One region of the Bradyrhizobium sp. Bra64 genome, then DNA from elsewhere that is predicted to be linked to it. Evidence: riboswitches for the same ligand, from Rfam matches in the RefSeq annotation. Region 1 holds a riboswitch; the other holds the start of a gene.
What was found. Region 1 has a riboswitch for glycine ahead of NR187_RS27220 (D-amino acid dehydrogenase). Riboswitches for the same ligand answer to the same signal wherever they lie in the genome.
Positions count from the first base shown of each region.

Region 2: it holds a riboswitch for glycine, as region 1 does, so the genes downstream of both, gcvT (glycine cleavage system aminomethyltransferase GcvT) here and NR187_RS27220 (D-amino acid dehydrogenase) in region 1, are expected to answer to the same signal.

Region 1 covers NZ_JALJRD010000011.1:218,453-233,629, forward strand. The annotation lists gene NR187_RS27205 (ABC transporter ATP-binding protein) at 1-1,594, opposite strand, end outside; gene NR187_RS27210 (ABC transporter permease) at 1,609-2,496, opposite strand; gene NR187_RS27215 (ABC transporter permease) at 2,516-3,457, opposite strand; gene NR187_RS27220 (D-amino acid dehydrogenase) at 3,639-4,940, opposite strand; glycine riboswitch at 5,009-5,126, opposite strand; glycine riboswitch at 5,130-5,233, opposite strand; gene NR187_RS27225 (M20/M25/M40 family metallo-hydrolase) at 5,332-6,462, opposite strand; gene NR187_RS27230 (ABC transporter substrate-binding protein) at 6,733-8,343, shown strand; gene NR187_RS27235 (multidrug effflux MFS transporter) at 8,705-9,955, opposite strand; gene NR187_RS27240 (glucose/quinate/shikimate family membrane-bound PQQ-dependent dehydrogenase) at 10,272-12,647, shown strand; tRNA gene NR187_RS27245 (tRNA-Leu) at 12,716-12,804, opposite strand; gene NR187_RS27250 (twin-arginine translocation pathway signal) at 12,995-13,438, shown strand; gene NR187_RS27255 (FAD-dependent monooxygenase) at 13,467-14,669, opposite strand; gene NR187_RS27260 (zinc-finger domain-containing protein) at 14,689-14,934, opposite strand.
Region 2 covers NZ_JALJRD010000011.1:64,238-79,414, reverse strand. The annotation lists gene NR187_RS26490 (NADP-dependent isocitrate dehydrogenase) at 1-577, shown strand, start outside; gene NR187_RS26485 (DUF3455 domain-containing protein) at 677-1,177, shown strand; gene NR187_RS26480 (DUF3303 domain-containing protein) at 1,183-1,467, shown strand; gene NR187_RS26475 (cyclic nucleotide-gated ion channel) at 1,486-2,712, opposite strand; gene alaS (alanine--tRNA ligase) at 2,719-5,397, opposite strand; glycine riboswitch at 5,653-5,743, shown strand; gene gcvT (glycine cleavage system aminomethyltransferase GcvT) at 5,902-7,050, shown strand; gene gcvH (glycine cleavage system protein GcvH) at 7,061-7,429, shown strand; gene gcvP (aminomethyl-transferring glycine dehydrogenase) at 7,448-10,315, shown strand; gene NR187_RS26450 (hypothetical protein) at 10,414-10,764, opposite strand; gene recA (recombinase RecA) at 10,891-11,979, opposite strand; gene NR187_RS26440 (hypothetical protein) at 13,523-13,717, shown strand; gene NR187_RS26435 (hypothetical protein) at 13,907-14,074, shown strand; gene NR187_RS26430 (DUF2798 domain-containing protein) at 14,900-15,139, opposite strand.

The DNA of each region.
Region 1 (15,177 bases):
TGCGGCCGGGCGCTGCCTCGAGCAGGGCCCTGGTGTAGGCCTCCTTCGGATGCGTCAGCACTTCGGCGGCCGGGCCCTGCTCGACGACGCGGCCGTGCTGCATCACCACGACTTCATCGCAGATCTGGGCTGCGACACGCAGATCGTGGGTGATGAACAGGATGGCGATGCCGAGACGCGTCTGGATCTCGTCGAGCAGTTCCAGCACCTGTGCCTGCACGGAGACGTCGAGCGCCGAGACCGCTTCGTCCGCGACCAGCACGTCCGGATCGAGCGCGAGCGCGCGGGCAATCGCGATGCGCTGGCGCTGGCCGCCGGAGAACTGGTGCGGATAGCGCGCCACGGCGTCCGCGGGCAGGCCGACGAGCTCGAGCAGCTCGCGGGCGCGCTTCATCGCGTCGGCATGCGAGGTGCCGTAATTGATCGGGCCTTCCGCGATGCTTTCGCCGACGGTGACGCGCGGGTTGAGCGAGCGATAGGGGTCCTGGAACACGATCTGGATCTTCTGCCGGTGCGGCTGGAGCAGGCGGCGCGAGATGTCCGCGATCTCGCGGCCGGCCAGGCGCACGCCGCCGGAGGTCGGGTCGATTAGGCGGACGATGCAGCGTGCCACGGTCGACTTGCCCGAGCCGCTTTCGCCGACGATGCCGAGCGTGCGGCCCTTGCGCAGCGTCAGCGTGACCTTGTCGGCGGCGACGACCTCGCGGCCTTTGCCGAAGAACGCGCGCTCCTTGTAGACCTTGCTGAGCTCGTTGGCCTCCAGCACGACCGGCTCCTTGGTCTCGGGCCGCGCCACGCGCGGCACCAGGCTCGGCACCGCAGAGAGCAGGTTGCGGGTGTATTCCATGGTCGGATTGCGCAGCACGGTCTCCAGCGGACCGGTCTCGACCAGGCGGCCCTGCCGCATCACCGCGACGCGGTCGGCGATCTCGGCGACCACGCCCATGTCGTGGGTGATGAACAGCACGGCGGTGCCGTGATCGCGCTGGAGGTCGCGGATCAGGGTCAGGATCTGCTTCTGCGTGGTGACGTCGAGCGCGGTGGTCGGCTCGTCGGCGATGAGAAGCTTCGGCTCCAGCACGAGCGCCATCGCGATCATGATGCGCTGGCGCTGGCCGCCGGAGAGACGGTGCGGGTAGGAGGCGAAGATGCGCTCGACCTCGGGCAGGCGGACCTGGTCCATCATGTCGAGGATGCGCTTCTTCCGTGCTCTCGCATCGAGGTCGGTATGCGCGCGCAGGACCTCGTCGATCTGGCGGCCGACGGGCACCACGGGATTGAGCGCCGTCATCGGCTCCTGGAAGATCATCGCCATCTGCGTGGCGCGAAGCTGGCGCAGGCGGCGGTCGGTCGCAGTGAGCAGCTCCTCGCCGACCAGCTTGATGCTGCCGCCGGTGGGAACCAGGGTGCCCTTCGGCAGCAGTCCCATCGTGGTGAGCGAGGTCACCGACTTGCCCGAGCCGCTTTCGCCGACGAGACACAACGTCTCGCGCTCGTGCACCTGGATCGAGATGCCGTCGATGATGTTCGCGCCCTTCGGCTTCTTGCCGACGGAGACGACGAGATTGTTGATGTCGAGGATGGGGTTGGTCATCACTTGATTGGTCATCACTTGCCCTCCCGCTGCTTCATGCGGGGATCGAGTGCGTCGCGGGCTGCGTCGCCGATCAGATTGATGCTGAGGATGGCGATCGAGAGCAGCAGGCCCGGCCAGAAGATCAGCGTCGGCTTGAGCTGGAAGTACTGGCGACCCTCGGCCATGATGTTGCCCCAGGTCGGCGTCTCCGGCGAGATGCCGGCGCCGAGGAAGGAGAGGATGGCCTCCGTGAGGATCGCGGACGCGCACACGTAACTGCCCTGCACGATCAGAGGCGCGATCGTGTTCGGCATCAAATGCCGCCACATGATCTTCGGCAGGGACGAGCCGACCGAGATCGCCGCTTCGACATAGGGTTCCTCGCGCGCCGACAGCACGACCGAGCGCACCAGGCGGGCCACGCGCGGGACTTCGGGGATCGTGATCGCGATCAGCACGGTCCAGATGCTGGCACCGGACAGCGACACCACGGCAATCGCGAGCAGGATGCTCGGCATCGCCATCAGGCCGTCCATGATCCGCATCAGGACGGAATCGACCAGCTTGAAGAAGCCGGAGACGAGGCCGATCACGAGCCCGATGACGATCGACAGGATCGCCGAGCCGACGCCAATCAGCAGCGAGATGCGGCCGCCGTAGATGACACGGGACAACAGGTCGCGGCCATAGGCGTCGGTGCCGAGCAGAAACTGCGCCGAGGATGGCTTGAGCCGTTGCGACGGCGCGAGCTGGATCGGATCGTGCGGCGCGATCAGCGGCGCCAGAATCGAGACCAGCACGATCAGCGCGAGCAAGACCGTCGCCGTGGCGATGATGGGCGTCGAGGTGAGGAATCCGAAGCGCGGCCGCAGCGGCGACGTGATCGGTATGGACGGCTGGGGAAGGGTATCGACCGACATTTTTGTGCTTATCCTTGCCTCAGTACCGGATCCGCGGATCGAGCAGGGTGTAGGCGACGTCGATCAGAAGATTGACGACGACATAGATCAGCGACGTCAGCAGGATCATCGCCTGGATCACCGGATAGTCGCGCGCCAGCACCGCATCCACGGTGAGGCGGCCGATGCCGGGGATGTTGAACACGCTCTCGGTGACGACGACGCCCGAGATCAGAAGCGCAAAGCCGGTGCCGATCACTGTGATCACGGGTACGGCGGCGTTGCGCAGCGCATGGCGCATCATCACGGCAACTTCGTTGATGCCCTTGGCGCGCGCGGTGCGGACGTAGTCCTCGCCGAGCACGTCGAGCATCGCCGCGCGCGTCATGCGCGCGATCAGCGCGATGTAGATGAAGGAGAGCGCGCAGGTCGGCAGGATCATGCGCTCGAAGAACGGACCAAAGCCGGTGCTGATGCTCTTGAAACCTTGGACCGGCACCCAGCGCAGGTCGATGGCGAAGACCTGGATCAGGACGTAGCCGACCACGAACACCGGGACCGAGAAGCCGAGCACCGAGAGACCCATCACGAAACGGTCGATCCAGGTGCCGTGCTTCCACGCCGCGATCACACCTAAGGGAACGGCGACGATGACGGCGAGGATGATGGTCGACAGCGCGATCGAGATCGACGGCTCGACACGCTGGCCGATCATCTTCACCACCGGCAGGTTGGAGATCAGCGAGGTTCCGAGATCGCCGTGCAGCAGCTTGTTCACCCAGGTGATGAACTGCACGATCAGGGGCTCGTTGAGGCCGAGCGAGGTACGGATGCGCTCCAGCCGTTCCGGTGTCGCGTTGTCGCCGGCGAGAATCGCCGCGGGATCGCCGGGGGTGAGGCGGAGCAGGAGAAACACGAACAGTGCGACCACGCCCATGACGGGGACGGCGGCGAAGATTCGGCGAATGAGGTAACCTAACATGCACCTATCTCCGGCTGAGGAACTTGTGGGGCGCCGAGGTGCCCGTGGATTCGTTCGTGTCTATCATGCGTGCCTGTCATTCGGGCTGGGAAAGCCGGCCGGAGATGCCGACCTTTCGGGGCAAATTGTGTGCCAAGGGCAGGGCGGTCGCAAGGGGCCGCCTGCTCCTGATGGAGACCACTCAGGATGCATGACGCAGCTCGCGCTCAACCCCAAGTGAGGGCATGGTGGGCGGCGCGTTGAGCCCGCGCCAGCCGTCGATGGTTCCGGCAATCATCTGCGCGGTCGCTGCCGACAGCGTCCAGCCGAGATGGCCGTGGCCGGTGTTGAAGAACACACCCGGCATCCGCCCTGCGCGCACCACCGGCATCATGTTCGGCATCATCGGGCGCAGCCCGGCCCATGGGATGACTCGCGACGTTTCGACGGCGGGGAAGTTGCTGCGCACCCAATCGACCAGCGGCTGCACGCGATCGGCGCGAATGTCGCGGTTGAAGTCGTTGAATTCGGCGGTGCCGGCAACGCGGAAGCGATCGGCGCCGAGCCGGCTGGTGACGATCTTGGCGGCCTCGTCGAGCAGGCTGACGGTCGGCGTCGCGTTGCGGCTCTCGGCGGTGTCGAGCTGCACGGTGATCGAGTAGCCCTTTACCGGATAGACGTTGACGCGCTCGTCGAGGAGGGCGGCGAAGTGGCGGCTCGCCACACCGGCGCAGACCACGACCCCATCCACGTTCAGCATGCCGCGTGCGGATGCGGCAGCATCGCTTGCAGAGAGATCTGCCCAGCCGACGACAAAGCCTCCGCCGGCCCGGGCGATGGAATCGATATTGGCTTCGTGGATGAAGGTCGCGCCGCGACGCTTGCAGGCCTCGGCAAGCCCGCGGGTAAACTTGTGGATATCGCCGGTCGCGTCCGACGGCGTGTAGAAGCCGCCATAATACTCCTTGCGCAGCGTCGGCTCGATCGCGCGGATTTCTTCCGGCGTGACCGGGCGGCGATCGAGGCCGCCTTCCTGCAACAGCGCGTTGACGCGCAGGCCGGATTCAAAACCCTTCTTGTCGTGATAGATGTGGAGAATGCCGCGACGTTCGAGGTCGAAGTCGATGCCTTCACGCGTGGCGATCTCGAACAGATGCTTGCGGGCTTCGATCGCGAGCCGCGTGGTCTCGATGGTGTTGGCGCGGTAGTTGCCGATGTTGGCGACGAACTCGCTCATCCACGAATATTTGTGCCAGTTCGGCCGCGGGTTCATCAGCAGCGGTGCGTCGCGCCGAAACATCCAGCGCAGGCCTTTGAGGATCGTCGCGGTGCTATTCCACACTTCGGCATTGCTGGCGGACAGCTGTCCGCCGTTGGCGAAGGAGGTCTCCATCGCGGCGTAGCGGTGCTTGTCGAGCACCGTCACCTTGTAGCCGCGTTCGAGCAGGGCATAGGCGGTCGTTACGCCGGTGATGCCGGCGCCGATGATGGCGATATGGGTCATGGCAGGTTCGGGGCTCCCGTGAGTTAGAGTCGGCTAACCGCCGGCCACAAGGCCGTTGGCGGCGCCCCATCTGTCACGGTTACCTGAGAGCTTGATCCTTTGCGGACCTCAGGCGAGGTCTTGCTCCGGACTATCCCCTTCGGTGGACGTCCCGACCAATCTTGGCCGTGCCGTCTCTCTCCAGATCGTCCTGACGATACAGTCCTTTTGCCTGAGAGTTTCCGGGGCGGTTGCTCCGTCGGCGCCGCAAAGAAGGCCGAAACCTTCATTGCGATCTCTCCCGCATCGTCGCGTGGACAATCGAGCAGTACGATGCGCCTTATTTATAGACAAGGCTAAATTTCAACCGCGACTGCCAACGCATTGTGCAGTGCGAAGTTGATCCAACCTATTACTCCAGGGTCGCCAGCAAACCCGCCATCAGCCGGCCGCGTTCGACTAGGCTCTCGACCTCGATGAACTCTTCCAGCGTGTGGGCATTGCCGCCGCGCACGCCGAGTCCGTCGAGCGTCGGGATGCCCATCGCGCCGGTAAAGTTGCCGTCCGAGCCGCCGCCCGAGCTCGCATGCGGCAGCTCGGCGCCGAGCGATTTAGCGATGCCGCGTGCTTTTTCATACAGCGCCATCGTGCCCGCATCCGGCTCCCACACGGGCCGGGTCACGCCGCGCGTCACCTTGAAGGCGACATCATTGGTCGTGCCTGACAGAGCCAGCATCCTCTCGACGCCGCGATCGAGATCGGCCTGCCGCTTGGCCATCGACAGCGCTTCGCCGGTAGCGGTCGTTGCAACGCAATTGACCCATTGTCCGCCATGCACAACGCCGACCGAGAAAGTGCAGTCCTCCGTCGTCATCGCGTCGATCGCAAGGATCTGCCGCGCCATCTCGCGGATCGCCGAGCGGCCCGCCGACAGCGTTGCGCCGGCGTGGCTCGGCCGTCCCGTCGCCTCGAGGTTGAACCGCGCGATGGCGTAACGTCCAGTCGTGACGCCGTTGTCGGCGCGGCCGGGCTCGGGCACCAGCACGTATTTGTTGCGCGCGGCCTCCGCCTCGATGATGTCGCGCGTCGACGGCGTGCCGACCTCCTCGTCGGGCGTGAACAGCACGGTGATCGGCAGCGGCGTCGTGAACGAAGCACTTGCCAGCTGCCGGATCGCTTCCAGCGAGAGATAATTGCCGCCTTTCATGTCGTAAATGCCGGGGCCGTAGCACCTGTTGCCCTCGCGCCGCCATTTCAGCTTCTCGATGGTGCCGGTGGGATGGACGGTGTCCATGTGTCCGGCAATCAGGATGCCCGGCTCGCCCTGCTTGGGATGCGGAAAGCGGGCGCGAACCACTCCGCCAAAGCCGTCGCGGCCGGCGATGCGCTCGATCGTCGCACCCATGATTGCCATCTGGCGCGCGGCAAGATCGAGCATGCGGTTCACGGCACTCGCGTCCCAGGTCGGGCTTTCGCATTCCACCCAACCGCGCAGGCCCTGGAGCATCGCTTCGGAATCGAAGGGAAGATTGGCTGGATTCATCTCAATGTCTCTCGAGCTTCGGAAGATGGAACGCGCATTGCATTGGTGCCGGGCAGGACAGGCGGGAGAGTGTTGTAGTGCCAAACCGATCCTTGTGGAGCCCGCGCGCGCGCCGCCTGGGCTTGCAGCGAAACCGGATTGACGCGCTCGGCGCTGTCTGCAAGTCTCGAAAAGATAAAGGCATTGCATGAGGTTAGTTCGCCCAACGAACGAGCCGGATGCTCAACCAATAATCTGCCTTTGAACAGTTTCACGTCAGGAGAACTTTCCATGTTCCAGTTAATGCGCCGGAGGCCTCGCGCGTTCGCCTCCAAACTTGCGCTGTCGGTCGTCGCGCTTTCGACCGCCCTGGCCTCGCCGGTGCTCGCGGCCGGCAAGACCATCACCGCGGTGATGCATTCGGATCTGCGCATCATCGATCCGATCTTCACCACCGCCTACATCACGCGTGACCATGGCTACATGGTCTACGACACGCTGATCTCGACCGACTCGAACTTCAAGATTCAGCCGCAGATGGCGGACTGGAAAATCTCCGACGACAAGCTCACCTACACATTCACGCTGCGCGACGGCCTGAAGTGGCATGATGGCGCGCCGGTGACGGCGGAAGACTGCGTCGCTTCGCTCAAGCGCTGGGCCGCCGTCGATGGCATGGGCCAGCAGTTGATGCAGTTCACTGCGAGCATCGAGGCGACCGATCCCAAGACCATCACGCTGAAGCTCAAGGAGCCCTACAGCCTGGTCCTCGATTCGATCGGCAAGCCGTCCTCGCGCGTCGCCTTCATGATGCCGAAGCGGCTCGCCGAGACGCCGCCGGACAAGCCGATTCCCGAGCAGATCGGCTCCGGCCCGTTCAAGTTCGTCCAGGGCGAATTCCAGCCGGGCGTCAAGGCTGTCTACGTCAAGAACACCGACTACGTGCCGCGCAAGGAGCCGGCGAGCTGGACCGCGGGCGGCAAGGTCGTGAAGGTCGACCGCGTCGAATGGCTCACCATGCCTGACCCGCAGACAGCGGTGAACGCGCTGCAATCGGGCGACATCGACTTCCTCGAGAACCCGTCGTTCGATCTCGTTCCGGTGCTCGAGGGCAATGCGGATCTCAAGGTCGAGGTGCTGAACAAGTTCGGCTTCCAGACGCTCGGACGCATGAACTTCCTCTATCCGCCGTTCGACAATCCGAAGATCCGCCGCGCCGCGCTCCTGGCAATGAAACAGAAGGACGTGCTCGATGCGCTGATCGGCAATCCCAAGTACTACAAGATCTGCGGCGCCTTCTTCATCTGCGACACGCCGTTCGCGACCGACGTCGGTTCCGAATCGCTGGTCAAGGGCAACGGCATGGCCGAGGCCAAGAAGCTGCTCGCCGAGTCCGGCTATGACGGTACGCCCGTCGTGATCATGGCGCCGGGCGACGTCACCACGCTCAAGGCCCAGCCCATCGTTGCCGCGCAGGCGCTGCGTGAAGCTGGCTTCAAGGTCGATCTCCAGGCCACCGACTGGCAGACCGTGGTGAGCCGCCGCGCCAGCCAGAAGCCTCCGAAGGAGGGCGGCTGGAACATGTTCTTCACCAACTGGGTCAGCGCCGACGTCTCCAACCCGATCTCCAACCTCTCGATCGGCGGCCAGGGCAAGAAGGGCGGCTGGTTCGGCTGGGCGGAGGACGCCAAGATCGAGAAGCTCAAGGACGACTTCGTCCGCGCGGCCTCGCTCGACGAGCAGAAGAAGATCGCGACCGAGATCCAGAAGGAAGCCTACGACCAGGTGATCTACATCCCGCTCGGCCAGTATCAGGCACCGAGCGCGTGGCGGAAGTCGCTCACCGGCGTGCTCGACGGCCCCGCAACGCCGCTGTTCTGGAACGTCGACAAGACCGAGTAGCGCGAGGGCGCGCCTGGCGCCCTTCGTTCCGATCGTTGCGCGGCGCCGCTGTCATCAGCGGCGCCGCTTTCGTTTGTCAGTTCCGCGTCAGCTCAGGAAATGTGCGGTCGAAAGCGCCGCGAATGATTTCAGCGCCGGCAGGCGCGCGCCGGAATAAGCTTCGCGATCAACAATGACTGTCGCGCACGCCCTCGAGGCCTTCGCTTGCGAAAGGCACGGTGAACGCCTCCCGCTCGGTGTTCGACGGCGATCGCTGCGTCGCTGGCCGATCCGAGGCAGTCGGGTCTTCGCGCTGTTCCAGTTCCATTGGGCTCGCCTCTCGAATTGTTGCACGACAACATCGAGTCCGCGGCGAAGTTCCTCACGCGATGGGACGATGATGCGGCTTGAACAGCCGTCCCTTCTCCACCACCAGCACGATCGCGAGCGCAGCCAGCGTCGACAGGAAGAAGCCGACCGAGAACGGCAGCAATGTGCCGTCGAAGCTTTGCCCGATCGCCATGCCGACGACGATGCCGATCAAGGTCGTGATCGAGCCGTAGAGCGAGGACGCGGTGCCGGCGATGTGGCCCTGCGGCTCCATGGCAAGCGCGGTGAAATTGGCGACCATCATGCCGAACGAGAACATCATCAGCGCCGAGAGCACCATGAACAGCGGAAGCGGCAGCGCGCCGAGGCTTTCCGTCAGCAGCATCACGCCCGCCACCGCGGTGTAGAGCGTCAATGCGCCATGCGAGATCACGCGCATGCCGAGGGTCCCGACAAACCTGGCGTTGAGGAAGCCGGCAATGGCGGTGCCGGCCGCGATCGCGGCGAAGGCGAGCGGGAAGTAATGGCCGAGGTGATAGATGCCGGTGAAGACCTGCTGGGCCGAGAAGACATAAGCAAACAACGCGCCCATGACGCTGCCGGCCGCGAGTGCGTAGCCGATAGTCTGGCGATTGGACACGGTCTGCCAATAAGCTGCGAACACGTCGCTGGGGGCGAGGGACCTGCGTTCAGACGGGGGGAGAGTTTCAGGCAGGCGCAGCACGCTCCACGCCAGCGCGAGCAGCCCGTAGAGCATCAGCACGACGAAGATGCCGCGCCATTGCGTGACCAGCAGCACCGCCTGCCCGAACGAGGGCGCGATCACGGGTACCGCGATGAAGATCATCATCGCCAGCGACATCACGCTGGCCATGCGGCGGCCGACATAGCAGTCGCGGACGATCGAGGTGGCGATCACGCGCGTCGCCGAGGTGCCGAAGCCCTGCAGTGCGCGCGCCAGCAGCAGCGTCTCGAACGAGGGGGCGGCGACCGCGAGCACGCTCGCGACCGCATAGACCGCCATGCCGCCGAGCAGCACGGGCCGCCGGCCGAAACGGTCCGACAATGGACCCATGATGAACTGGCCCGCGCCGAAGCCGATCAGGAAGGTCGACAGCACCAGCTGAAGATGGTTGGCGTTGGGAATCTTGAATGCCGACCCGATATTGGGCAGCGCCGGCAGCATCATGTCCATCGCAAGCGGGTTCAGCGCCATGATGGACGCGATCACGATGACGAATTCTGGAAAACCCATGGGCCGGTGTCCCGAGGACACCCAATCGTCGGCATTGACGTCGGACAAGAAGCTCACCTCTGAAATTCAGAGGCTTTATGTATCGTCCATGCTGCGATGCACAAGCCATGTTTCGAGATGGCTGGCAGGCGAAGCCGGAACGGACAACAGTTGGTGAAGAAGCCGCCGTTGGAGCTCTGACATTTACGGGGGGGGGGGACGCTCAGCCGGCGCGACGGGCTTGCCCGAACGGTTCGAATGTCATTTGTCCACCCGGCATCTAATGGTTGTTAGTCACCGTTGATTGGACGAGAGTCCTCGGGAGCGGACGTCCGTTGCCGGTGCGCGGGACAGGTCCGGTCCCTCGTTCGTGCCGGGAGCGATCATGCAGCGATCCAGTGCGGTCTTCGTCACGGGTATCATCTATGCCTTGATCGGCCTGGTCCTCGCGGCCGGCGGCATCTGGCTCGCCGCGTTGGGCGGTTCGATCTTCTACATCATTCTCGGTGCCGGCATTCTGCTCACGGCTGCGCTGCTCATGGCGCGGCGCCGATCTGCGCTGGGCCTGTTTGCCATCGTCCTGGCCGGCACGCTGGTATGGGCCGTCTCCGAGGTGCGATTCGATTGGTGGCCGCTCGCGGCGCGTGGCGACGTCGTCTTCCCGATGGCGCTTTGGCTTCTCACGCCGGTGATCGTCCGTGGGCTGGGGCAAGGCCAGCGGGTCTCCTACGGAAGTGCGACGGCGCCGCTCTGGGCCGCCCTTGTGCTGGCCTCGGTCGTGCTCGTGATCGGGCTGTTCTCGAGCTATCACGACATCAACGGCACGATCGCGGAGGCCGGTTCTGCGGTTCAGCAAGGTGAAGCCGACCCGCAGCCGGATGGCGATTGGCGGGCGTATGGACGCACCCAATTCGGACAGCGCTACTCGCCGCTGAAGCAGATCACGCCTGACAATGTCGGCAAGCTCAAGGTCGCCTGGACCTTCCGCACCGGCGACGTGGCAACACCCAACGATTCCGGCGAGACGACCTTCGAGGTCACTCCGATCAAGGTTCGCGATACGCTCTATCTCTGCTCGCAGCACCAGGTCCTGTTTGCGCTCGATGCAAGGACCGGCACCGAGCGCTGGAGGTACGATCCCAAGCTCATGTTCAACAAGACGTTCCAGCATATGACGTGTCGCGGGGTCTCCTATCACGAAGCGGCCGCCGGCGCCGTCGACAGCAGCGGTCGTGCTGCGCCCGCCGAATGTCCCCGGCGGATATTCCTGCCGGTCAATGACGGGCGCATGATCGCGCTCGATGCCGACAGCGGCAAGCTCTGCGACAGTTTCGGCGATCACGGCAGCCTCAACCTGCAGGAAGGGATGGGGATCACGACGTCGGGCTTTTTCGAGCCGACCTCGCCGCCGGTTGTCAGCGACAAGATCCTGCTCGTTGCCGCCGCGGTCATCGACAATTATGGGGTCGAAGTGCCGTCGGGCGTCGTCCGCGGCTTCGATGTTTACACGGGCAGGCTGGTCTGGGCATGGGACTCAGGCGCGGCGGAGGAGAACGCGCTTCCGTCGCCGACACGCCACTATACCAATGGATCGCCGAATTCGTGGATCTCCGCCGCGTTCGACCCGAAGCTCAACCTCGTCTTTATCCCCACCGGCAACAACGGTCCCGATATCTGGGGCGGCAATCGCAACGAGCTCGTCGAGCGCTATTCCAGCTCCATCGTTGCGCTGGACATCAACACCGGCAAGCGCGTCTGGTCGTATCAGACCGTGCATCACGACCTCTGGGACATGGACGTTCCGTCGCAACCGAGCCTGGTCGATGTGTTGACGGCCAGGGGCATCGTGCCCGCGATCATCCAGCCTACCAAGGTGGGCAACCTGTTCGTGCTCGACCGCAGGAACGGCGAACTGATCGTGCCCGCGCCGGAACGCCCGGTCCCGCAAGGAGCCGCGCCCGGCGATCGTACTGCGCCGACGCAGCCGTTTTCCGACCTGACATTCCGCCCGGAGGCGAAACTGACCGGCGCCGATATGTGGGGCGGCACGATCTTCGATCAGCTGTTGTGCCGGATCGCGTTCCATCGACTGCGCTACGAGGGCACGTTCACGCCGCCGTCGTTGCAGGGCACGCTGGTGTTCCCAGGCAATCTCGGCATGTTCGAATGGGGCGGCATCGCGGTCGATCCCGTGAGACAGATCGCCATCGCCAACCCGATGTCGTTGCCCTTCGTCTCGAGACTCATTCCGCGCGGCCCTCTCAACCCTCCGGCGCCGACAGCCGAGAAGCCGGTCGGCAGCGAGGTTGGGACGCAGCCGATGTATGGCACCCCGTTCGGGGTCGATATATCGAGCTTTCTCTCGCCGTTGTCCGTGCCGTGCTACCGGCCGCCGTGGGGCTCGATGGCCGCAATCGATCTCAGGACGATGAAGGTCGTCTGGCAGCATCCCAACGGCACCATCAGGGACACCACGCCGCTGCCTCTTCCCTTCAAGATGGGTGTGCCGATGCTGGGTGGACCGATCACGACCGCAGGCGGGGTCGCATTCTACACCGGCACCTACGAGTACACGATCCGGGCTTACGACGTGCGCAACGGCAACGTACTCTGGGAGGACCGTTTGCCGGCCGGCGCCCAGTCGACGCCGATGAGCTACGAGGCCGACGGCAAGCAATATGTCGTCACCGCTGCCGGCGGCCATGGCTCGTTCGGCACCAAGCGCGGTGATTACGTCATCGCCTACGCATTGAGGGATTGAATGCGGGAGGTCGTCATGGGGGAATGTTCCGGATCGTGCTGCTGCACGGTTCGCGGCGTCAGCTCTCGTGGTGCGGGCAGCCGGGGTCGAACCGGCACAGCGCTTGCGCACCGAGGGATTTTAAGTCCCTTGCGTCTACCAATTCCGCCATGCCCGCTTGATCCAACGAGATCAAACACTTAAGCCCTTGTCCGGTGATCTGGAATTGGCGCTTGCAGGCCGGAGGGGCGGTTCTTCCTTAAGCGAGCCGGCGGCACAAGGCAAAGCCTCAATCCGGACACCTGTTGTTGCTTTAGGCATTCTCAATCCACGGGGGCTATTCATCCGGCATGCCTGCTTTGATTCAAATGGCTGCTTTGATCCGATATCGCCTGCGCATGTGCTGCGGGGCCGTCGCGCTGCTTGGCGCCGGCTTCGCGTTGTCCGGCTGCGCCGGCATGAGCGAGACGATCGCTCCGGCCTTTGCCGATCCCGCCAAGTACGAATTGTACGACTGCAAGCAGCTCGAGGCCGAGCGCAAGTCGCTCGCCAGCCGCACCGCGGACTTGCAGAAGCTGATGGACAAGGCGCAGACCGGCGCCGGCGGCGCTGTCGTGTCCGAGCTCGCCTATCGCAACGAGTACATCGCCGTGCGCGGGCAGGCGCAGTTGGCCGAAGATGCCTGGCGTCGCAACAGGTGCCGGGAGTCGCCGCCCGAGGCGACGCCGGCCGCTGCGCCGGCGCCAGAAGCCAAGCCTGTAGCCAAGCCTTTAGCCAAGCCTGCCCCGAAATCCAACAGAGCAGGGCACTGAGACATCCTGCCGGCGGCGCCTCGCATCATCAGGGCCGCCAGCCGTAGATCCAGTCCTGCCGCGCCAGCATCCGCTCCGGGCCGAGCGCACGGACTGCGGCATCGCGCGCGAACGCGAGCGGCCCGCTGAGATGATAGATGCGGCCCTGCTGTCGTGCGGTCCGCTGCATCCGCCGCACGCGCGCCTGGCGCGCGCGGCCGTATCGGCTCAGCGCAGCCGAGATGCCCGCGGCACTCCCGGCGGCCTCGAGGCTCAAATGCTGCGCGAGCACCGCGGCGTCCTCGATCGCCATGCCGGCGCCCTGGGCCGCAAACGGCAGCATCGCATGCACGGCATCGCCGAGCAGCGCGACCGGACCCTTGCTCCAGGGGCAGTCGTCGGGCACGCCGAACAGCGCCCATTTCCGCCAGCTGTCGACGGTGGCGAGCATCATGCGCGCGGCCGGCGGCCAGCGCGGCGCGGCGAAGGCGTCCATCACCTCGAGGGGATCGCCGGGCGTGCTCCAGCCCGGCCGGCTCCAGGTGCCCGGCAGCACCGCGACCACGTTGATCTGTCGTCCGCCGGCGATCGGATAGGCGACGAGATGGGCGTTCGGGCCCATCCAGAGCTGCACCCGGCGCGCGGTGTAATCCTTCGGCAGTTGCGTGGCATCGAGCGTGCCGCGCCAGGCGATCAGCCCGGAGAAGCGCGGCTGCACCTCGGGAAACAGCTGCTGGCGGACCGTCGACCAGATGCCGTCGGCGCCGATCAGCGCACTGGCGAGATCGCTGCGGCGGATCGTGCCGCTGCGATGGACGACCGTCAGCCCCTTGGCGTGAGGCGCCACGTCCTCGTAGGTCGCGCCCAGCTTCAGGTCGATATCGGGATGGTCCGAGATTGCGCCCGCGAGCGCGGCTTGCAGGTCGGCGCGGTGCACCACCCAATAGGGGGCGCCGGCGCGCGCGGCGGCGGCTTCGCCCAGCGGCATGCGCAAAAGTTCGCCGCCGGCCCGCGCGCTCATGATCGAGACCGCCTCGGGGATCACGGCACGCGGCTTGAGGCGCTCGCTGAGGCCAAGCTCGACCAGCACGCGGCTGGCATTGGGGGAGAGTTGCAGGCCGGCGCCGACTTCCTCGAGCCGCTCTGCCTTTTCCAGCACGACGATGCGGAAACCGCGGGCCGCGAGCGCGAGCGCGGCCGTCAGTCCGCCGATTCCGGCACCGGCGATGACAATCGTTCTGGAGAGCGCCACGCCTGACCGACGGAAGCGGTCAGGCCACCTTGTCCTTCAGGACGCATTCCGGCGGACGGGCTTCGCCCGCCTTCAGATCGGCCGCGAAACGGTACAGCGTCGAGCAATAGGGGCAGATGATCTCGTTGTCGTTGCCGAGGTCGAGGAAGACGTGCGGATGGTCGAACGGAGGGTTGGCGCCCACGCACATGAACTCTTGCGAGCCGATCTCGATGACGGGGACACCGGCATCGTTGTGGAAGTGCGGGACGACATGGTCGGACATCGTAGTTCATCCTGGAGTGGCAATGGCGGCAGACACAATCAACGACTGGCGCGGCATCTTTGAGGCGCCGCGGACCATACTGGCGGGTGCAGCTGATTGCTAGTCCGGCGGAACCGAAAGGTCCGCAATCGCCCCATGCTCATTTGCTCATGCAAATTCGACACAATCCTGCGGCCTGAGAGAAGCCCTTCTTTCGTCGGGGACGTTGTGTCGCAATTTTGGCATACTATGTCTGTGGACGAG
Region 2 (15,177 bases), 150 kb from region 1:
CCTCAAGGTCTATGACGGCCGCTTCAAGGACATCTTCCAGGATATCTACGACCGCGAGTTCAAGAAGGACTTCGAGGCCAAGGGTCTGACCTACGAGCACCGCCTGATCGACGACATGGTGGCCTCGGCGCTGAAATGGTCCGGCGGCTACGTCTGGGCCTGCAAGAATTACGACGGCGACGTGCAGTCCGACACGGTCGCGCAGGGCTACGGCTCGCTCGGCCTGATGACCTCGGTCCTGCTCACCCCCGACGGCAAGACGGTCGAAGCCGAAGCGGCCCACGGCACCGTGACCCGCCACTTCCGCGAGCACCAGAAGGGCAAGGAGACCTCGACCAACTCGATCGCGTCGATCTTCGCCTGGACGCGCGGCCTCGCCCACCGCGCCAAGCTCGACAACAATGCCGAGCTCGCCAAGTTCGCGAACACGCTGGAGAAGGTCTGCGTCGACACCGTCGAGGCCGGCTACATGACCAAGGACCTCGCGCTGCTGGTCGGCGCCGACCAGCGCTGGCTCTCGACCACCGGCTTCCTCGACAAGGTCGCCGAGAACCTGACCAAGGAGCTGGCGGCGTAAGCCGTCCGCAATTTCGCCCGACTGGGCCAGACATCATCACGGGCCGCGCCTCCAGCGCGGCCCGTTCGTTTTTTGAGACCCCTTTGCGGAGATGCGATCATGTCGATCAAGCTTGCTGCCCCCAGCCTGTTGCTCGCGGCCCTGATCGGACCGGCCTTCGCCGCCGACCCGCTCCCGGACGCCATCGCCGCGCCCGGCGAGAGCGTCGTGCTCAGCGTCCACGCCGAGGGCGCGCAGGTCTATGAGTGCAAGGCAGCCGCCGACGGCAAGCTCGCCTGGGCCTTTCGCGAGCCGATCGCCACCCTGCTCGCCGAGGGCAAGACCATCGGCCGGCACTATGCCGGGCCGAACTGGGAGCATGCCGACGGCAGCGCCGTGGTCGGCAAGGCCATCGGCAACGCGCCGGGTGCGACGGCCGCCGATATCCCCTGGCTCAAGCTGGAGGTCGCCTCTCGCCGCGGCAGCGGCGTGCTGACGCCGGTCACCACCGTCCAGCGCATCAAGACCCATGGCGGCAAGCTCGAGGGCTCTTGCGAGAAGGCCGGCGAGTTCAAAAGCGCGCCCTATTCGGCCGAGTATGTTTTCCTGAAGAAGGGCTGAGACCGATGCTTTTCATGGTGATCGAACGCTTCAAGGACCACGATCCCATTCCGGTCTACCGGCGCGTCCGCGATGAAGGCGTCAAATTCCCGGATGGGCTCAAATATCTCGGCAGCTGGATCGAGCCGAATTTCGACCGCTGCTTCCAGCTGATGGAATGCGACGACGCACGCCTGTTGCAGGAATGGGTTTTGAACTGCCAGGGCTTTGGCATGACGTTCGAGATCGTGCCGGTGGTGCCCAGCAAGGAGACGCGCGAGGTCGTGGCGCCCTTCCTCGACGGCAAGTAACCGCCGGGACTATTCGTCTCAGCGGTCGGTGCCCTCGCGCTCGGCCTGCGCCAGCTCCGCCGCGGCGAGATCGCCGGTCTCCTCCAGCCGCGCCTTCGCCGTCTGGTGGACGTGCGCGGCGAGCGTCGGCATGCGCGCGATCAGGGCGTGAAAATCCTGGGCGTCGAGCACGAGCAGCCGGGTCTTGCGCGTCGCCGTCACCGTGCCGCTGCGCTTGGTTTTGTGCAGCAGCGCGATCTCGCCGAAAAACGTGCCGTCGGTGAGCCGCACATGCTGGCTCGGCAGCGCGATCTCGACCTCGCCGGCGGTGATGAAATACATCGACGAGGCGTCATCGCCCCGCCGCACCAGGATCTCGCCCTGCTCGATGGTGCGGGCGCGGAGCAGCCGCATGATGTCGGCGATCTCGGAGGCCGACAGATGCGAGAACAGCGGCACCCGCGCCAGCATGCCCCAGGTGACGACGAAATCGCGCCGCTTCACCTCTTCGGCGAAGGCCGTCGAGATGATCGCAACCGGCAGCGCGATCATGGCGAAGCCGCTGATGATCGTGAAAACGGAGATGAACTTCCCGAGCGCCGTCACCGGAACGACGTCGCCATAACCGACGGTGCCGAGCGTCACGATCGCCCACCACATCGCCTGCGGGATGGTGCCGAGCTTATCCGGCTGCACGTCGCGCTCGATGGCGTAGAGCAGCGAGGCGAAGGTCAGGACCGCGCCGATCAGGATGACGATGCAGCCGATCAGCGCCCGCCGCTCGGCATGCACGGCGGCGAGCAGCGAACGCATCGCCGGCGAATAGCGGACCAGCTTGAAGAAAGGCAGCACGCCGAGCGCGGCCAGCGTCGCATGCCGGCCGGCGATAAGCACGATTCCCGCGGGCAGGAACGCCATGAGGTCGATGATGCCGAGCGACGAGAAGGCATAAGAGAGCCGGTCGGACAGCGCGGACGCCTTGCGCTGGGTGTGACCGGCAACCGTCCACAGCCGCGCTAGATATTCCAGCGCGAACACGATCACGGACAGGATAGTGATGCCTGAGAACAGCACGCCGAACTGCGCATCCAGCTCCGGCACCGAGGCGAGGATCATCGCGGCCACGTTGAGCACGATGACGCTGATGATCAGCTGGATGAAGCGCGACCCGGCCGAATAGGCCAGCGGATCGTGCTCCAGCAGTTCGTAGAGGCGATCCCTCAAATCGGGATCGCGCAAGCCACGTCCCCGCGGAACGAGGCCCATGGCTGTCTAAGCGCCCGTCATCGCTTTTTCGATCGCGCTCAGCGCCTCGGTCGCCTTGGCCCCGTCGGGGCCGCCGGCCTGGGCCATGTCGGGCCGCCCGCCGCCGCCCTTGCCGCCGAGCGCCTCGGAGGCGACGCGCACCAGGTTCACGGCGTTGAAGCGCGCGGTGAGATCCGCGGTGACGCCGACCACGACACCGGCCTTGCCGTCCTCGGTGACGCCGACGATGGCGACCACGCCGGAGCCGATCTGCTTCTTGCCGTCGTCGGCGAGGCTCTTGAGATCCTTCATCTCGATGCCCTCGACCGCGCGCGCCATCAGCTTGACGTCGCCGACCTCGCGCACGCCTGAGGCTGCGCCATTGCCGCTCGCCGCACCGCCGCCCATCGCGAGCTTCTTGCGGGCGTCGGACAATTCGCGCTCGAACTTCTTGCGCTCGTCCATCAGCGCGGCGATGCGCGCCGGGACGTCGTCGATCGAGGTGCGCAGCTCATTGGCCGCGGTCTTGGCCAGCGCCATGGTGTCGTTGGCATGCTTGCGTGCATAATTGCCGGTCAGCGCCTCGATGCGGCGCACGCCGGAGGCGACCGCGCTCTCGCCGGTCAGCGTGATCAGGCCGATGTCGCCGGTGCGCTTCACATGCGTGCCGCCGCAGAGCTCGACCGACCAGCCGAGCGCGTTGGCGCCGCGCTCGCGCGCGGTGCGGCCCATCGAGACGACGCGAACCTCGTCGCCATATTTCTCGCCGAACAGGGCGCGCGCGCCGGCCTCGCGGGCCTCGTCGACGCCCATGACGCGGGTCGTGACCTCGTCGTTCTCAAGCACCACGTTGTTGGCGATGTCCTCGACGCGGGCGAGCTCCTCCGCCGTGATCGGCTTCTGATGCACGAAGTCGAAACGCAGGCGATCCGGCGCAACCATCGAGCCGCGCTGGGCGATGTGGTCGCCGAGCACCTGGCGCAGCGCCTCATGAATGAGATGCGTCGCCGAGTGGTGCGCGCGGATCGACGAGCGCCTGCCGTGATCGACCTCGAGCTGCAGCGCGGTGCCGAGCTTCAGCTCGCCGCTCTCCAATGTGCCGATATGGACGAAGAGATCGCCGAGCTTCTTCTGCGTGTCGGTGACGCGGAACTTGATGCCGCCATCGCCCGTCAGCACGCCGGTGTCGCCGACCTGGCCGCCAGACTCCGCATAGAACGGCGTCTGGTTCAGCAGCAGCGCGCCGGTCTCGCCGGCCTTGAGGCTGCCCGTTTCCTTGCCGTCCTTGACCAGCGCGGAGACGACGCCTTCGGCGCTCTCGGTCTCGTAGCCGAGAAATTCGGTCGCACCCAGCCTCTCGCGCAGCGGGAACCAGATCGCCTCGGAGGCCGCCTCACCCGAGCCGGCCCAGGACGCGCGCGCCTTGGCCTTCTGACGCTCCATCGCGTCGGTGAAGGAAGCCTGGTCGACGCTGATGCCGCGCGACTTCAGCGCGTCCTGCGTCAGATCGAGCGGGAAGCCGTAGGTGTCGTACAGCGTGAAGGCGACGTCGCCGTCGAACATGTCGCCCTTCTTCAACGACGCGCTCTTCTCGTCGAGGATGGCAAGGCCGCGGGTCAGCGTCTTGCGGAAGCGGGTCTCTTCCAGCCGCAGCGTTTCCTCGATCAGGTTTTCCGCGCGCATCAGATCGGGATAGGCCTGGCCCATCTCGCGCACCAGCGCCCAGACCAGGCGATGCATCAGCGGCTCCTTGGCGCCGAGCAGCTGCGCATGGCGCATCGCCCGGCGCATGATCCGGCGCAGCACGTAGCCGCGGCCCTCGTTCGAGGGCAGCACGCCGTCGGCGACCAGGAAGGCGGAGGAGCGCAGGTGATCGGCGATGACGCGGAACGAGGCCACGGTCTGCTCGTTCGGCCCGCTGCCGAGCGCGGACGATGTCGCGTCGATCAAATGACGGAACAGGTCGGTCTCGAACACGCTGTCGACGCCCTGCATGATGCAGGCCATGCGCTCCAGCCCCATGCCGGTGTCGATCGAGGGACGCGGCAGCGCCACGCGCTCCTCCTTCGTCACCTGCTCGTACTGCATGAACACCAGATTCCAGAATTCGAGGAAGCGGTCGCCGTCCTCCTCGGGACTGCCCGGCGGTCCGCCCCAGATGTGCTCGCCGCGATCGATGAAGATCTCCGAGCACGGGCCGCACGGCCCGGTGTCGCCCATCGCCCAGAAATTGTCCGAGGTCGGGATGCGGATGATGCGGTCGTCGGAGAAGCCGGCGATCTTCTTCCACAGGCCCGCCGCCTCGTCGTCGGTGTGGTAGACGGTGACGAGCAGCTTGTCCTTCTTGAGCCCGAACTCGGACGTGATCAGCTTCCAGGCCAGCTCGATCGCGCGCTCCTTGAAATAGTCGCCGAACGAGAAATTGCCGAGCATCTCGAAGAAGGTGAGATGGCGCGCGGTGTAGCCGACATTGTCGAGGTCGTTGTGCTTGCCGCCGGCGCGCACGCATTTCTGCGACGTGGTGGCGCGCTGATAGGGCCGCTTCTCGACGCCGGTGAAGACGTTCTTGAACTGCACCATGCCGGCATTGGTGAACATCAACGTCGGATCGTTGCGCGGCACCAATGGCGAGGACGACACGATTTCGTGGCCGTTCTCGGCAAAGAAGTTCAGAAAGGTCGACCTGATCTCGTTGACGCCGCTCATGTTCATCCAATCGGGTGTGCTTGGACCCGCCATACGCCATCCAAACCGCAAGTTTGGGCTGATATCTGCGGGCCAAAGCGCTTTTAGACAAGGCCAGCTTCGCTGTCCAGAAACTGTGCAACCGGATCAGTGGGTTGCCGCAGGCGCGCAATCCCCGTTGCAATCCCGTTGCAATCCCGTTGCAATCCCGTTGAAAGCCGCCGATGCCGCGTTGACAGGCTTGGCCGCCCTGTGGTCTGTACCCATCTGTATCGTACGGCCACGTCGGGAGAGACCGGCTTTAGGCAGCCGGCGCCGAAGGAGCAACCGCCCCGGAAACTCTCAGGCAAAAGGACCGCGTGGCTTTGACGACATCTGGAAAGAGGCGCCGACGGGCGATGACCTTCTAAAGGTCGACCCGGACAGCGTCCGCCGACGGGATAATACTCTCAGGCACAGCGACAGATGGGGCTTCGACTGGTGTCCACGGGAAATCGTTCCCGGGGAACCGCCGAGGGCCCCGTAATGCTTGCGCGTGACGACAAAGAATCCCTGAAACGCACCCCCCTTTACGATCTTCACGTGTCGCTCGGCGGCAAGATGGTGCCGTTCGCGGGCTATGACATGCCCGTGCAGTACCCCGCGGGCGTGCTGAAGGAACACCTCCATACCCGCAGCCAAGCCGGCCTGTTCGACGTCTCCCATATGGGACAGCTCGCGCTACGGCCGAAATCCGGCAGGGTCGAGGACGCCGCCCGCGCGCTGGAACGGCTGGTGCCGCAGGACGTCGTGGCGATCGCGCCGGGGCGTCAGCGCTATGCCCAGTTCACCAATGCGGACGGCGGCCTGCTGGACGATTTGATGGTCGCCAATTTCGGCGATCATCTGTTCCTGGTCGTCAACGCCGCCTGCAAGGAGCAGGACGAGGCGCATCTGCGCGCGAATCTCTCCGGCGACTGCGTCATCGAGCAGCTGGCGGACCGCGCGCTGATCGCGTTGCAGGGTCCGAAGGCGGAATCGGCACTGGCGAAATTGTGTGCAGAGGCGCCGTCCATGAAATTCATGGATGCCGGCCCGCACAAGGTCGCCGGCCTCGACTGTTTCGTCTCGCGCTCCGGCTACACCGGCGAGGACGGGTTCGAGATTTCGGTCCCCGCAGGCGACGCCGAGCGCCTCGCCAGGACGCTGCTGGACAACGCGGATGTGCTGCCGATCGGCTTGGGGGCCCGCGACAGCCTGCGTCTCGAGGCAGGCCTCTGTCTCTACGGCCACGACATCGACACCACGACCACGCCGGTCGAAGCCGCGCTGGAATGGTCGGTGCAGAAGAGCCGCCGCAGCGGCGGCGCGCGCGCCGGCGGCTTTCCCGGTGCCGACAAGATCCTCGCTCATTTCGACAACGGCGCAAGCCGCCGCCGCGTCGGGCTGCGCACCGAGGGCCGCGCGCCGGTGCGCGAGGGCGCGCTGCTGTTTGCGGATGCGGCCTCCAGCGAGCCGATCGGAAAGGTCACCTCCGGCGGCTTCGGCCCGAGCCTGAATGCACCGGTCGCGATGGGCTATGTGCCGACGAGCCTGAGCGCGCTCGATACGAAACTGTTCGCCGAGGTGCGCGGCCAGCGGCTGCCGCTCACCGTCGCCGCCATGCCTTTCGTGAAAAACACCTACAAACGCTGAGGACAAGACAATGACCACGACGCTGTACACCTCCGACCACGAATGGCTCGCGATCGACGGCGACGTCGCCACCGTCGGGATCACCGACTACGCGCAGTCGCAGCTCGGCGACGTCGTGTTCGTCGAGCTGCCCAAGATCGGCCGCACCCTGAAGAAGACCGAAGCCGCCGCCGTCGTGGAATCGGTGAAGGCCGCCTCCGACGTCTACGCGCCAATCTCGGGCGAGGTGCTCGAGACCAACGCCGAGCTCGCGGGCGAGCCGGCGCTGATCAATTCGGATGCTCAGGGCAAGGCCTGGTTCTTCAAGATCAGGATCGCCGACAAGAGCGAGCTCGGCGGCCTCATGGATGAAGCCGCCTACAAGGCACACACGGCTTAAAGAGCGATGGAGCAAGCGATGACCGCGCACCGCAAATCCAACGGCGACGCCGCCGCCACCTTCGTTCGGCGCCACATCGGCCCCTCCGCGCGCGATGTCGCCGCGATGCTGGAGACCGTCGGCGCCAGGACCCTCGACGCGCTGATGGCGGAGACGCTGCCGGCCTCGATCCGGCAGGCCGCGCCGCTCGATCTCGGCAAGCCGCTCAGCGAGACCGAGGCGATCGCGCATATGGGCGAGCTCGCAAGCCAGAACCAGGTCTTCACCTCGCTGATCGGCCAAGGCTATTCCGGCACGATCCTGCCCGCGGTGATCCAGCGCAACATCCTCGAGAACCCGGCCTGGTACACGGCCTACACGCCCTACCAGCCCGAGATCAGCCAGGGCCGGCTGGAGGCGCTGCTCAACTTCCAGACCATGATCTGCGACCTCACCGGGCTCGACGTCGCCAACGCCTCGCTGCTGGATGAGGCGACCGCAGCGGCCGAAGCCATGGCGCTGGCGGAGCGGCACTCGAAGGTCGAGGCAAAGGCCTTCTTCGTCGACAAGGACGTGCATCCGCAGACGCTGGCTGTGATGCGCACCCGCGCGGAGCCCTTGGGCTGGACCCTGGTCGTCGGCGATCCCCTCGCCGATCTCGACAAGGCCGACGTGCTCGGCGCGCTGCTGCAATATCCGGGCTCATCGGGCGCCGTGCGCGACCTCAGGCCCGCGATCGCGGCACTGAAGGCCAAGGGCGCGCTCGCGATCGTTGCCGCCGATCTGCTGGCGCTGACGCTGCTCGCCTCGCCCGGCGAGCTCGGCGCCGACATCGCGATCGGTTCGGCCCAGCGCTTCGGCGTGCCGATGGGTTATGGCGGGCCGCACGCGGCCTACATGGCGGTGCGCGATGCGCTGAAGCGCTCGCTGCCCGGCCGCATCGTCGGCCTCTCCGTCGATTCGCGCGGGATGCCCGCCTATCGCCTCGCGCTGCAGACCCGCGAGCAGCACATCCGCCGCGAGAAGGCGACCTCCAACATCTGCACCGCGCAGGTGCTGCTCGCCGTGATCGCCTCGATGTACGCGGTCTATCACGGCCCCGAGGGCCTGACCCACATTGCGCGAAACGTGCATCGCCGCGCCGCCGTGCTCGCTGCCGGCCTGCGCAAGCTCGGCTTCGCGCCGAGTTGCGACAGCTTCTTCGACACGCTCAGCGTGGATGCCGGCACGAGGCGTGCCGAGATCGTCGCGCGCGCTGCCTCAGAGAAGGTCAATCTCGGCGTCGGCGAAACCGCATTGCGGATCGCGCTCGACGAGACCACCACGCCTGCGACGGTGGAAGCGGTCTGGCGCGCGTTCGGCGGCACGCTTGCTTACGCCGAGTTAGATGCGACCACGCGCGAGGCGCTGCCGGAGGCGCTGAAGCGCACGACCTCCTTCCTCACCCATCCGGTGTTCCACGCGCATCGCTCGGAGACCGAGATGCTGCGCTACATGCGCAAGCTCAGCGACCGTGACCTCGCACTCGACCGCGCGATGATTCCGCTCGGCTCCTGCACGATGAAGCTGAACGCGACCACCGAGATGATGCCGCTGACCTGGCCGGAATTTTCCAGCCTGCACCCGTTTGCCCCGCGCGAGCAGGCCAAGGGTTATCACGCGATGTTCGCACGGCTGGAAAAATGGCTGTGCGACATCACCGGCTATGACGCGATCTCGCTGCAGCCGAATTCGGGCGCGCAGGGCGAATATGCCGGCCTGCTTGCCATCCGCGGCTATCACGCGGCGCGTGGGCAGAGCCATCGCAAGATCTGCCTGATCCCCTCCTCCGCCCACGGCACCAACCCGGCTTCCGCTGCGATGGTCGGCATGGACGTGGTGGTGGTCGCCTGCGAGAAGAACGGCGACGTCGACGTCAACGATCTCCGCGCCAAGGCGGAGAAGCATTCGGCCAATCTCGCCGCGGTGATGATCACCTATCCCTCGACCCATGGCGTGTTCGAGGAGCACATAAGCGAGATCTGCGACATCGTGCATGGCCATGGCGGCCAGGTGTATCTGGACGGCGCCAACCTCAACGCGCAGGTCGGCCTGAGCAGGCCCGGCGATTACGGCGCCGATGTCAGCCATCTCAATCTGCACAAGACCTTCTGCATCCCGCATGGCGGCGGCGGCCCCGGCATGGGCCCGATCGGCGTCAAGGCACACCTCGCGCCTTTCCTGCCCGGCCATCCGGCGATGCAAGCGGACGCTCCGGTCGGTCCGGTCTCGGCTGCACCGTTCGGCTCGGCTTCGATCCTGACCATCTCCTACATCTACATCCTGATGATGGGCGGCGAAGGCTTGAAGCGCGCCACCGAGATCGCGATCCTCAACGCCAACTACATCGCGGCGCGCCTCGATGCGCACTTCCCGGTGCTCTACAAGAACGCCAAGGGCCGCGTCGCACATGAGTGCATCGTCGACCCGCGCGCGCTGAAGAACACGAGTGGCGTCACCGTGGACGACATCGCAAAACGCCTGATCGACTACGGCTTCCACGCGCCCACCATGAGCTTTCCGGTGCCGGGCACGCTGATGATCGAGCCGACCGAATCGGAATCGAAGGCGGAGCTGGATCGCTTCTGCGACGCGATGATCGCGATCCGGAAGGAGATCGCCGAGGTCGAGGCGGGCCGCTTCAAGATCGAGGCCTCGCCGCTGCGCCACGCGCCGCACACCGTGCACGACATCGCCGACGATGCGTGGAATCGCGCCTACACCCGCGCCGAGGGCTGCTTCCCCGCGGGCAGCTCGCGCACCGACAAATATTGGTCGCCGGTCGGCCGCGTCGACAACGTCTATGGCGACCGCAACCTGGTGTGTTCGTGCCCGCCGGTGAGCGATTACGCGGAAGCTGCGGAGTAAGGGATCGTAGGGTGGGTTAGCGCAGCGTGACCCACCACTTCAGCTTCAACGGAGACGAACAGTGGTGGATTACGCCTTCGGCTAATCCACCCTACAATCTAGCCGTCCGGCCAACGCATCAGACTTCCCGATCGTGCCACAAGGCTCTGGCAATGGGTGCTCGCGACGGTGAGCGCCCAGGCTTGGGATTTATCGATGTTGCCCTGCAGATCAGCGAGCGCGCGCGCCTGCCAGTGTGCCCTTTCGCGTCCGAGCGGCAAGGCTTCAGTCTCCGAAACAATTCCCACAAAGGGCAAGATATCGGGATCATCTTCGAGGCGAGCCTTGAAGCTGTGCCTTGCAATTGCCCTGGCACCTTCCACCGGGGACACGCTTCCGGAAAGTATGCCTTTCGCCATCTCAATAATGATCTGGCGAGCAGCAATGACCTCGGATTGATTCCAACTCACGGCGATCCAGGGCTCACTAACTGATCCGGGTATCTCTTGTATCATAAAACGAAACGGGCCCCGAAGACGTCGGCAACTCAACGTCCTCAGCGCCCGCTCCTCGCGAAAAACTCTTCGCGTTAAAGCTTACTCGTCCGCCGGCTCGTCGCCGTCGGCGTCACGCTCGGGGGTGCCGGCCAGAATCTGCTCGGCGATCAGGCCGGAGTTCTGGCGGATCGAGGTCTCGATCTTGGCGGTGATGTCGGGGTTGGCCTTCAGGAACGCCTTGGAGTTCTCGCGGCCCTGGCCGAGACGCTGGCTGTCATAGGAGAACCAGGCGCCGGATTTCTCGACGATGCCGGCCTTGACGCCGAGATCGAGGATCTCGCCCATCTTGGAGACGCCCTCGCCGTACATGATGTCGAATTCGACCTGCTTGAACGGCGGCGCCAGCTTGTTCTTCACCACCTTGACGCGCGTGGTGTTGCCGACCACCTCGTCGCGCTCCTTGATCGCGCCGATGCGGCGGATGTCGAGGCGGACGGAGGCATAGAACTTCAGCGCGTTGCCGCCGGTCGTGGTCTCGGGCGAGCCGTACATCACACCGATCTTCATGCGGATCTGGTTGATGAAGATCACCATGGTGTTGGACTTGTTGATCGAGGCCGTCAGCTTGCGCAGCGCCTGGCTCATCAACCGCGCTTGAAGACCCGGCAGCGCATCGCCCATCTCGCCCTCGAGCTCGGCCTTCGGCACCAGCGCCGCGACCGAATCGACCACCAGAACGTCCACCGCACCCGAGCGCACCAGCGTGTCGCAGATTTCCAGCGCCTGTTCGCCCGTGTCGGGCTGCGAGATCAGAAGCTCGTCGATGTTGACCCCGAGCTTGCGGGCATAGACCGGGTCGAGCGCGTGCTCGGCGTCGATGAAGGCGCAGATGCCGCCCTTCTTCTGCGCTTCCGCCACCGTGTGCAGCGCCAGCGTGGTCTTGCCCGAGGATTCCGGCCCGTAGATTTCCACGACGCGCCCCTTCGGCAGGCCGCCGATCCCGAGCGCGATATCAAGTCCGAGCGAGCCCGAGGAGACCGCCTCGACGTCCATCGAGCGGTCGTTCTTGCCGAGCTTCATCACCGAGCCCTTGCCGAACTGCCGCTCGATCTGGGAGAGCGCGGCGGCCAGAGCTTTACTCTTGTCCATGGAGGATCCTTCGACGATACGCAGGGCAGTGGTGGACATTGGGTCGTGCTCCTTATGGCGAGGATTCGCGTGAGGGACAAAACAATTGGCGCGGCGGCTCGTCGATAAAGGCAATGTACCCCATTTGTTCTAAGTTCGCAATATGTTCTTTTGTGAATCTGGGCGCTGGCCTGTTTCGACCCTCAGTGGCCTGATCTGAATTTGAGAGTGGCCTGATTTGACTGTGTGACAATTGTCACTGTGAGGCTACCCGTCAACCAGCATAGTCCGCTCACATCATACGGCGCAAAGTCGCCATGGCTCGGAGCAGGACAAATGACCAGCAATCATCGCGAGCTTACCACGGAAGAAATGGACGTCGTCACCGGCGCTGGTCTTCTCGACATGCTGCATAGAATTAGAGAAAAGTTGGGATCAGCCTCACAGCTACCGACCAGCGCTTCTTCCAGCCCCCCAAGCGGCAGCACCGCCCATAGCGCTCAGTAAGGACCGCCTCAGTTGGCGGCCTCTTTCATCCGTCTTCGGGATCGAGGCCCTTGCCAAGCCTGGCCTGAAAGCTGAGGCTGCCTGTTTCGATCAGAGCAACTTTTAGGTGTATCGAAAAGCGGAACGCTGCTGGTTGGCGCTGTGGGTGAGCAATTTTGCTCAGACCCCAGAACAGAGATGTGCAATTTCTACCCGCCCATGGGAACGTCCGAGGTCAAACGACCAGCCCGGTCCTGCGAGGTTTGCACCCGCGCCATGACCCATATCAGTACGCTGGGAGCCTCGGGATTGCGCCGCAAGGTCTCCGTCTTCCGATGCGAACATTGCCTGCGGATAGAGGTCGAGAAGGAGTAAGGCTGCCTCGGTTGGCGGTCGGCCGGTACCTGAGTTCAGGTACGAACCTGGCTCTGCCCCAGGGGCCCTGGTTTGAAATTGGCAGTGGCTCATTTTGCAATGCGGAATTGAATCGCTTGCTGCGCGCATAGCGCGTACTGTCGCCCATCACCGCCTCACCATCGGCATCTATCGGTGACTGAGAGTATTGCGCTCCCGCCTCCTTCACGGAGAGCACCTTGACGCGCACCAAACCCCACCGACCCAAGCTTTCACTTGTGAGCCGCCTCATGCTCGAGGCAAATCGCCTCAAGGACGAGGCGCATAAGCTTCCTCACGGCCCCCTGGCGGATGCCATGATCCGGAAAGCGCGCCAGACCGAAACGGCGATGCAAGTGGATCAGTGGCTTTCATCACCGGGTCTGCAGGCTCCGAGGTAGCAACACCGACGCCCCTCCAACTCGAAGGAGCCAGTGCCCCTGCCTGGTGACCCGCCCCTGCGGATGTTCCGAATCAGGAACATTGAACCTCGGCCTTGTCCGTGTAGACTAATCTTTACCGGGGTTTTGCATCATCCCCCTCGGGGCTGGTAAGCCGCCGCCTGCGCTTCATTTAAGCAGGCGGCGTTTTAGTTTCCGATAAACGAAAAGGCCCCCGTGCGGGGCTGGCTGGGCGCTCACCTGTTTTCCGACCTCAGCGGCCTGGTTTGATTTTGGGGCGGCCTAACCTGGATTAATGACGCGCTTCCCCGGATTTGGAATCATTGCCGAACACAACGCCGAACATAACGGCTCCGTGGTCCGGCATGGGAAAAAGAGAAGCACCCAATATTGATCTCTCCCGGAAACCTCCAAGTGAGGGCGATACCCCGCGCACCGAGGAAGCCCGGCAGGTGGTCCAGGAGCAAATCGATCAGCAGCGCGCCATCCTGGAGAAGCTGCGCCGCAAGCTGAATTGAGGCCGCCTCGCTTGGCGGCCTCTTTCGTTTCACGGAGCACCCTGGAGATCTCCGCCCCTCCTGGAAGCTGACGCGCATCAAAGACGGATGGTGCGGACGCCGGCAGAATTCCGTAATCTTGTGGCACCGAACCTTTTCGTGGTCTTCCGCCTTCTCCGGAATGGGACCGCAACTCTGGGAATCTCAGTCATGACGGAAAACGCGCACCACGTCGCGAGCAGGCGCAATCCCCTCCTGGAGGCGGCGCAGGAGGAGATGATCAAGTTCGAGCGCAAGGAAAACGAGTTCCGCAAGAAGGACCGCCTGGAGCGCGCCGCCGAGCTCCGTTTGCCGCTGGACTCCATCAACGTTCATTAAGGCCGCGAACGGGCGCAGCCGACCGAGGCGCGTCGGCAGGCAGCCCCAGCATCTGCTCCACGTGGAGTGCGTCGCAGCCGGGCTGCGCGCCATTATGGTATCCAACTACCACAATTAAGCCATTGATCCCTCAATGGCATTTCGCCGGCGCCTACTGTGCATGGGGTTGTTTTCGATCTTTTGAAGAAGATGGCGTCGTCGAACGGCCTCTCACCACCGGCGTGCCGATCAGGCCGGCTCCGACGGCGCCGCCTCAGGCCATCCGTACTGAGGAAGAAGATGCGTGCATCGCTAGAGTAGCGCCAGCAGCACGATGCCGATCACCAGCACGACAAAGCCAGCCGCCGTCGCGGCGGCAAACGACCGCTCTACGTTGTCCATGATGCCACCCCGTTGCCGGCGCGCCACGTTCCCCCATGGCTGCACCGGACGGTGCGAAATCTCGCCTGCCCTTGTGTCCTGAGTTGTGCGAACGGATGTCGAAATTGGGACCGGTGCGGGGCCAGTCTGCGGCCTGGCGGCCCCGTTCTCGCGGCCATCGTCAGGCGCGCGTAAGCCTCGTCTCCTAGTCTGGGCGTGCTCGGTGGACCAACACCGGGTCTCCATGCCCAGTCGAAAACCCCGCTCCCCCCCGGGCGGGGTTTTCTATTTGCGAGACGGGCGAACACGCCGGCCCGGATTCCGTTCGTGGCCTTGTCAGGCTGTCGTAAGCTGAGCCGGCTAGGGTCGTGCGGCTATGGTGTTGCAGCCCAGCACCTCAGCCTCCAACAACCTTCTCCCCGCTTGGCTCTCCCAAGCGGGGTTTTTTCATGCCGGCCGGCCGGCTTACGAGTCCGCCTCCTCCCGCGTCAGCCACAGCGAGAAGGCACGAATTGCCGGCGCCGCGAGCAGCACGATCGGCAGCATCGCAGCCCATGCGATCAGCCACGACACCATCCAGTGCGCGAGGAAGACCAGCGCGTTCCCGGCCGGCAAGCTGGCGATGCCCGCCGCGATCAGCGAGGTCAGGCCGGACTGGATGATTCCGAAGACGAAATGAGAGTAGCGACGGGGGATGCCCAGCATGACGCGCCCATGTTGCTTGCCGTCACCCGGGGCAAGCA